DNA from 2 places in the Sporomusa sp. 246TCP1 genome. Region 2 is predicted to be linked to the other one. Evidence: riboswitches for the same ligand, from Rfam matches in the RefSeq annotation. Region 2 holds a riboswitch; the other holds the start of a gene.
What was found. Region 2 has a riboswitch for cyclic di-GMP ahead of AC1ECB_RS05385 (hypothetical protein). Riboswitches for the same ligand answer to the same signal wherever they lie in the genome.

Region 1: another riboswitch for cyclic di-GMP. It lies ahead of AC1ECB_RS11805 (STAS domain-containing protein); the one in region 2 lies ahead of AC1ECB_RS05385 (hypothetical protein).

The regions. Positions count from the first base shown of each region.
Region 1 covers NZ_CM170492.1:2,455,828-2,460,086, reverse strand. Annotated here, with positions in the region: gene AC1ECB_RS11815 (PadR family transcriptional regulator) at 23-364, shown strand; gene AC1ECB_RS11810 (FtsW/RodA/SpoVE family cell cycle protein) at 355-1,608, shown strand; cyclic di-GMP riboswitch class I at 1,684-1,768, shown strand; gene AC1ECB_RS11805 (STAS domain-containing protein) at 1,856-2,164, shown strand; gene AC1ECB_RS11800 (diguanylate cyclase domain-containing protein) at 2,154-3,062, shown strand; gene AC1ECB_RS11795 (CBO0543 family protein) at 3,066-3,527, opposite strand; gene AC1ECB_RS11790 (CBO0543 family protein) at 3,627-4,082, opposite strand.
Region 2 covers NZ_CM170492.1:1,081,856-1,086,114, forward strand. Annotated here, with positions in the region: gene AC1ECB_RS05370 (hypothetical protein) at 1-146, shown strand, start outside; gene AC1ECB_RS05375 (hypothetical protein) at 461-670, shown strand; gene AC1ECB_RS05380 (hypothetical protein) at 966-1,505, opposite strand; cyclic di-GMP riboswitch class I at 1,759-1,845, shown strand; gene AC1ECB_RS05385 (hypothetical protein) at 1,894-2,094, shown strand; gene AC1ECB_RS05390 (peptidoglycan recognition protein family protein) at 2,466-3,008, shown strand; gene AC1ECB_RS05395 (YifB family Mg chelatase-like AAA ATPase) at 3,435-4,259, shown strand, end outside.

The DNA of each region.
Region 1 (4,259 bases), 1.4 Mb from region 2:
CTTAAACAAGGGGGATTCAAGAGTGCGGGTCAATAAGGAACTGCTTAAGGGAAGTACGGTTATCCTTATTCTGAAATTGCTGGAACGAAAACCGATGTACGGCTACGAAATGATCAAAGAGATGGCGAATACTTCAGGTGGGGTGTTTCACTTCAAGGAAGGAACGCTTTACCCCATATTGCATTCGCTGGAACTGGACGGGATGCTTGAAGCCTATTGGTCGGATGCCCAGGGGAATCGGCAAAGAAAATACTATCGATTGACCGAGCGGGGTCGGTCGCAGCTTGAAGAAAAAAGACGGGAGTGGGTTGTATTCCGCTCGGCGGTAGAACAGATTCTCGGGGAGGCGATTGTATGTCGTTAGAACAAAATCGTATAGTGCAAACCTATTTGGATGCAGTATGTTCTCAAATAAAATGGCATGAAGTACATGGGCAGGTGAAGTCGGAGCTGTTGTCTCATCTGGAAGAGATTGCTCTGGAATTGAAAAACGACGGCCTGTCAGAGCAGGACGCCATCCAGGCCGCGATACATAGAATGGGGGATGCGACCGACTTAGGCTGGCAGTTCCAGCAAACCCATGCACCCCAGAGAAACTGGCCGTTGGTCGGCGCTGTTGCCTTAATGAGCTTTCTGGGCTTGGCTGTAATGCATATGCTTGACACAAGTGGTGTGCTGCCAGGTGCGCTGCACGTGTTTGTCAAAAGCGCGATTTTTACCGGCATCGGAACCGCGATATTGTTTTGGCTGCATTACTATGATTTTAGAAAGCTGCGTCCTTACACTCCGCACCTTTATGCGGGCACAATACTGCTTTGGTTAGCCGTGTTGATGCTGGGGCCGTCCCTGAATGGAAAATCGTTTCTGGCGTTAGGTCCCGTTTTAATCGGTGGTTACAACCATAACCTCTTCATTAACTATATTGGCATTACGCCATGTTTCCTTACTCTTGCTCTGGCAGGAATCTTCATCGGCAGAGACTGGACAAATGGGTCCTGGATGATAAAGGCCGCTATGCTTTTGATCATTCCGGATTTCCTTTATATGATAAGCAACACCGCTTATCTTGCGGTGGTTTACACGTTGGTATTCATTGTCCTCATGGCTATGTCCGGTGCCCCAAAAACACGAATCATCGGCTTCCTGCTGATGCCGGTTGGTTTAATTCTGATCAAACTGTCATTGGCCGCGGATAATTTGAGTCTCCTCAATATTATCCGTTCTGCAGAGTTGCAAGGCATTTCCATGCCAGAAGCGGCTTCCACAGCATTTCACACCGACTTTGTCTTTCTTTACTTAGTGCATAAGTTTGGCTGGTTGGCAGGTGCCGGCGCTATTGCCGCAGGATGCACCATAACACTGGTATTGGTCCGCGCAGCGCGGCAGGTCAAGGACCAGTATGGGAGAATGGTTGTGGCGGGACTTGCCGCTTACTTTACTGTCAATTTTTCCTGGCATGTGCTGATGTCGCTGGGACTGGCTCCCGTTGCATCTGTATGCCTGCCGTTTGTCAGCTTTGGCGGCACGCAAACGATTGTAAACCTGGCAGCCACCGGGGTGATATTAAGTATTTATAAACGAAAGAATCTGCTGAATTTGACGAGATAAAAGTTCACAATAAAAGATTACGCATGTTTTTTTGTTTTAAGCAGGATTATGAAGTATTATGCAGAATAAAACAAAAAATAATATTGGCAAACCTCCTGAAAAGGCGGGACGCAAAGCCATGGGTCTAAAGATTCTAGTCTAAGATTGCCAGGTTGCAGCATGAAAGTTAGCTGAAGCTGGCAATTTTTTATTATCCAGAGGTAAAGGGTTACATTGATATTTGTACTTATTCTTCGGGGGTGGACTGGTGAAAGAAAATTATAATTATTTTGTGGTTAATATTGGTCCTGAATGTCTTGCCATCAATACTGATTGCGTTCGCGACAGAGTCTACAGCTTCTTTAAAGGTGAATCTACAGCTATCTGTCTTGATTTTAAAGACACTCTTTATATGGATGCTGCTGGTGTTGGCGTTATTGCTGCAATAGTTTTTGAAGGAAGACGTAAAGGTGTTAACATATCAATGAGAGGAGCCACGGGTTCGGTACTGGATATGCTTACATCTACGGGAATATATCGATTACCTTCGTGGAGTGATGATAACTTTGGAGTATGAAAGGCAACGTATTTTACTTGTTGATGACACAAAGTTAAGTAACCAAATCATGAAGGATATATTGGGTAATGATTACGATATTCTTGTTGCGACATCGGGAGAAGAAGCCTTAGTTTTAGCTGCTTCGGAGAGTATAGATCTTATACTGCTAGACGTTGAAATGCCAGGAATGGATGGTTACGAGGTATGCAGAAATTTGAAGAAAAATCATTATACCCAAAACATCCCCGTTATTTTCGTTTCGGCTGCTAATGATGTTCAACATGAAACAGAGGGACTTGAAGCAGGGGCTATAGATTATATTATAAAACCTTCCAATCCCGCTATTATAAAGGCACGAGTAAAAAACCATTTGGAGCTTAAGAAATATAGGGATATACTAGAGCGAATATCTTTACTAGATGGATTAACCGGTATAGCTAATCGTCGCCATTTTGATCAGACACTAGAAAAAGAGTGGAGACGAGCATTACGTCAGGGAAATATTTTATCACTAGCTTTAATTGATATAGATTTTTTTAAGAAATATAACGATTATTATGGACATCTCGCAGGAGACGAGTGTTTACAGAAAGTGGGCAACATTCTGAAAGAATCGTTAAAAAGAGCCCGCGACTTGGGAGCACGTTATGGCGGAGAAGAGTTTGTTATTCTTCTCCCTTCAACGGAGAAAGGCGGGGCGCTAACAGTTACGGAAAGAATATGTAGTAATATAGAGAAGTTAAATATTCCGCATGAGTTGTCAGAAGTGGCCGAATATGTTACTGTAAGCATTGGAGTGGCCACCATAAGACCAGAATTAGATAAGGTTCCTTCAGATTTGATCCGGCAAGCTGATTCTGCTTTATACCAGGCGAAAAATGCGGGACGGAATAGAGTTTGCAGCGGATCAGATTGATAGTCACCTCTTTTGGCTAACATAATCGCAACCCCATCGGTAGAAGCCAATAAAAGCTCTGGATGCCAGAAATGTCAGCGTAAGCGTGTAAAAGGTAGTAAACCAGCTCCAGTTATTGTATTTAATAAGGTTGGTGTAGAGTTCAAGTGGATATTCTATTGCGGTTAAGAAGGCACTGAACAATAGAGCATACCATATTATCCCGACTAGACCTCGCGTGCGGGTAGTTTGGTTATATAGAATACACATTACTGGAAATACCCACACTTCAAAAAGCAGACTTGTTTCAAAATATTTCGGTAGTAGACGGACTGGATATTCTAACAGTTTAAGGGTTTCAACTGCACCTCCCCAAATAAAATCAAGGGTGCATTTAAAAAAGAAAACGACGACCCAATCCCGAAAATACCGCCAATCTACGACGAAAAGCAGCAATACCAAAGTAATTAGCGCTGCTATTATCATAATAAATTGTTCCAGGTTAATAATCACTGATATCACCCCCAGAGAGCGATGCTCTTCACTCAAGTAGTATTTCAAGATTAAAGATATATTACGTCGTGGTTACTTTTTTTCAGATGACAATTTTTCCAGCCGAAAGATTTTGTGAAATTGATAGAATAGCCAGTACAAAAACCAGTCGGCCATGTAGGAATGCCAGATAGTCCACCACTGATGGTATCGTAAGTACCCGGAACTTACATAGATTAGCTCGATAGAGATAGCAACGGTTGTCCAAAGCAGCCAATAGCTTATCATATTCTTTGCTGCGCGACTGTTGGGCAGCCATTGAATAAAGAGATATGTTACAACAGGGTATATCGCCAGATCTTCACCCAAGTGTATGAAATAAGGTGGGCCGATGTATTCCCACAGCGGGTAATAGAACATTAAGACATCGGTAGCCAGCGCCAGGGTTTTGGCGAAGATGCATACCGGAAAAATTTCCCGCCAACGGTTTTTGTCGGAAAAAACTAGCCATATTATCCATGCAAATATAAACCATGTTATATAGAACATTTAAACTCCGCCACAATAGTTTTTTAGTATAAATAAGTATAGATGGCTTTGTCCTTTGAGCATTATGCGAGAGGGACAAGGCCACTTTTATTCTTATAAGCTACCCCAAAAATGCAAAGTATATTCTTTAGGTTTCCTAAAGTTAGGTTGGTGGGCATGTCCGTGAGATTGGTTAAT
Region 2 (4,259 bases):
ACCGGGATAAAATAAGAAGCATGGTCCAGGAATTAATATATAAAGGTGAATTTGATTTAGCTAATGATTTGAATCGCCTTCTTAACAAGGATTTTAGGTTACAAGATGAATCATTTTATATATTAAAGGGTTACTTTAAGCGATAGCATCCTTCGGGGCGCTTTTCTTATAAGATAGGAAAGTATATGTTTTTGAGAGTTATGGAGGCCTTATAAAACAAGGAGTGTCAAGAATAAACCTGGCACAGGCGCCCCCGTGCCCCGTGCCGTAACCCGTAACCCCCCCGGCCTTTGCCGGAGAAAGCGTTCCGTAGGAGAAAAGCCGGCGGTAAAACCCCTCACCTTGTATTCCATTGGCTCAACGTAAGACGAAGGGCCACGTTTTTCTTATACAAATAGTACCGGATTAGAAACAAAGGGTTATGGGTATGTTTTGTAGAATTATATATAGGGTGATAAAATTGAAAGTTGAAGAAATATATTCTTTAAAAGCACAATTAATTGACTTGGGTTACAGAGAAGAAGAAGTAAACGCATTTATACATGACGCAACTGGAGATCAACCAATTGAAAAACTAAATAAACAAGATTACCAAGAGCTAATTGAATACTTAGGTAGCTATATCTCTTTTGCTAGAAAAAGTAAACAGTTAGTTGTGAATTGCAAATAATGTATATATACAATTGAGCCCTCAACACGGGCTCTTTTCTTTTACCAAAAACAGAAGGAGACACACATTGCCGGAAAATTATACTGCAATTCAATTTGCTAGCTTAACGATAACTTCGAATAACTCTGTAATCAGATTCTTGAAGGAGAGTAAAAAACGCAAAAGCATTTTGTTATTGCTGATAGACAGAGGAATATATTGGACAGATAGATATTATTAGAATTGATTGGAAAAACCGTATTGCCGAAATGGGTATTATTCGAATATAAAGGGTACGAAGTTGTGATAGGTGCATTTACTTATCGGGCTTATCATCTGGATCTGGTTTTGCTGCTGCAGGTTGCAGACTTATAGAAGAACTTTTTTGTTTTGGGAGAACTAGTCCTTCATCTTGCCACATTTGGTAAAGGTAAACTAACAATAAGTGCCCTAGCGTTGTCGAGAATGCTCCAATACCTGCCAATGCATTATTTTGATCGATATACACGAATATACCTCGTATATGAAGCCATGGCTGAACTAAAAGGACAAGTGTTAAGCTGCCAACTAACTGAACAGCAGCATATAGCCAAAACCGTCCATAGGTATATTTAAGAATCCACATTGCTCCAACCGGTAATGCACCATAAGTAAAACTTATCATATGACCAAGAGGGTAAGTATTTTCATGTGTTTCCCAGATTCCCCAGGTGAATCCTACTTCATGAATTATCGTAGTTGTTACTATTACAAACAGGGCTGCAGGCATCCATCTTTTAATTTCCTGTCGCTTCATAAAGAAAAGTGTTAGCCATGGCGGAACTAACATAGACCATACTATAACTTGATTACTCATGTGATTGCTCCTTATGTTTTATGCATATTATCTGTTTCTTACATATCTTTAATACCTGAATTTTAGTTTTAAGTAGGGGTTGCAAAAATATCCCATAAATCGAGATAATTGATTATTCGGACACGATGTGTTATACAGATCGCGAAACGCAAACAGATTGCGCGAGGGTAAATGGTTGACATTAAATTGATTAGTATAATTTTTACATACTAGTAATATATTATATGTTGGTATATAATACAAAATATATAATATAAATATTTGGCAAACCTTCTGAAAGGAAGAGACGCAAAGCCATGGATCTAAGGATTTAATAGTCTATGACAGCCAGGTTGCAATAAAATGCAATCTGGCTATTTTTATTCGGGAAAAAAGAGGAGGTTTAGGAGTGGGTTACAAACTGATAAAAGATTTGATTAATCAACTGAGTAAATTAGGGTACCCCCTTTATCAAATCCATGAAATAGTTAAAGATACTATAGGTACGACTACGTTGGAAAACATCTCACAAGAAGAAGAACAAGAAATAATTGAGAGTCTTGAGAGTTATATTCAGTTTGCTCTAAAATGCCGCAATGCAAAATTGTAAATTATGTATTACGTGTGCAATAGTGTATTGAACATAAATAAGCCCCCTGGCGTATGCCGGGGGCTGTTTTTAGGAGAACTAGTACATCCTAACCCATCCCTAAGGATAGAGCGGCTAACTACATAAGTACATTAAAAACAGTCATCCCGTAGGGGAAATAACCGTGCATATGAATAACATCCGGTTTTGTTAATTTAGTCCATTCTCAGTCGTTTTGGCGGGTGGGCTTTTTTATTTTTGGCGCCTGACGGGTTCGCCTGGTGGGTGGCTTTTTTTTTTTTTGTCAGAGAAAGTATTGTCACCGCAGGGGTTAAATAACTAATTCACAAAATTACTTCTGCGACAATAACATAACCAAGGAGGCGTTTTATATGAAAAAAGTTACCTTGGAACAATTAAAGCAACTTGCAATAAATAGCCAGGATGATTTACGCATGAAGGCGCATTTGGTAAATAGGGATATTACCCTGTACCTGCATTGGTCTGCCAGTCATTATGGTCAGTTTTTTTATAACTACCATATCAACGTTGACCAAGATGGCAGTATTTATGTCAGCACTGATGATTTGTCTAAACTAAAAACTCATACGTGGAACCGAAATTCTGGGGCGATTGGTATTGTATTAGAATGCTGCTATAATGCAGATATTAGTGATTTTGGGCCAGAGCCGCCAACCAAGGCACAAATTGAAGCAATGGCACAGATTGTGGCTGTACTTTGTGAAGCATTAGATTTAACCATCGACATAGATCATGTTATAACACATGCGGAAGCGGCTGATCTTGACGATTATGGTCCGGCTACAACTTGTGAGTGTTGGGATTTATGGTTTTTGCCCGGCACAGAGAAAGACGAAGGTGGTAATTTGATTCGGGGGAAAGCATGTTTTTATCTGCAAAACGACGGAGGCTAAGTCTTTCACCGTTTAATTTTTGGAAAAGAAGTTTTGATGGCTATTGTAAGAGTACTAAGTAATTGGTATATTGCTGAGTGCTTTTATGTTTATAATCAGAAGGAGGCGAATATGTCCGCAAAGGGTGTATTCCTGATTTTGTGTAAATTTCAAATTGGCAAAAAACCTGCTAAGAAAGTTCTTGTTTTTCTTAGCAGGTTTTTTGCGCAAAAGAGGCCGCGACATTAATTTCTTAGTGCGAAAGCCCTAATAGGCAGGATTTGCAGCAATTATCAAGAATAACTAAAACAGCTGAATTTGGTGGTATTTCACCCTTGGACACAACGCAGATGACAGCGGCGCAGATTATGGCTTTATTATCGCAACAGGAGTTTTCACTACATACAATAAATTACATGTTTGGCTGAATGGTGGTGAGGGTAATTTGTGTTTGCGCAAACATTTGGTTCAACAACATTAGGATTAAACGGGATATTAATAAATGTTGAAGTAGATATTGCCAATGGTATTCCAGCATTTGATATTGTGGGCTTGCCGGACACTGCTGTGCGTGAATCGCGGGAACGCGTACGGGCTGCGATTAAAAATAGTGGTTTCGAATTTCCTGCCCGGCGCATTACTGTAAATTTAGCACCAGCTGATATTAAGAAAGATAGTTCAGGACTTGATTTGCCTATTGCCGTAGGCATTTTAGCTGCAAGCGGTCAGCTTAAACCAACGAATTGCCGCAGACAGGTGTTTGCCGGAGAATTGTCTTTAGAAGGCCGTTTGCGAGCGGTAGCCGGAATATTATCGATGGCGGCGAACTGCCAAAATAATAATATCGCTGAAATGATTGTAGCTCCAGAAAACGTGCAAGAAGCGCTATTGGCTGGAAATTTGACAGTTTATGCACCGGAAACACTGACAGAGGTTGTTGCGCATCTTAAGGGTGAGAAGATTTTGCCCGCAGCGCTTCCGAACTTATCCGAAGGTCAAAACCTTAATGCTGAACTTGATTTTGCTGACGTACAGGGTCAGATCGTTGCCAAGCGGGCATTGGAGATAGCTGCAGCTGGTTTTCACAATGTCATGATGGTTGGACCGCCAGGTTCAGGGAAAACAATGCTTGCAAGAAGGATTCCATCAATACTGCCAGATATGACAGCACAAGAGGCACTTGAAGTAACAAAAATTTATAGCGTTGCCGGCATGCTTAAGAATAATATTGGGTTAGTTCGCAATCGACCATTTCGCAGTCCACACCATACA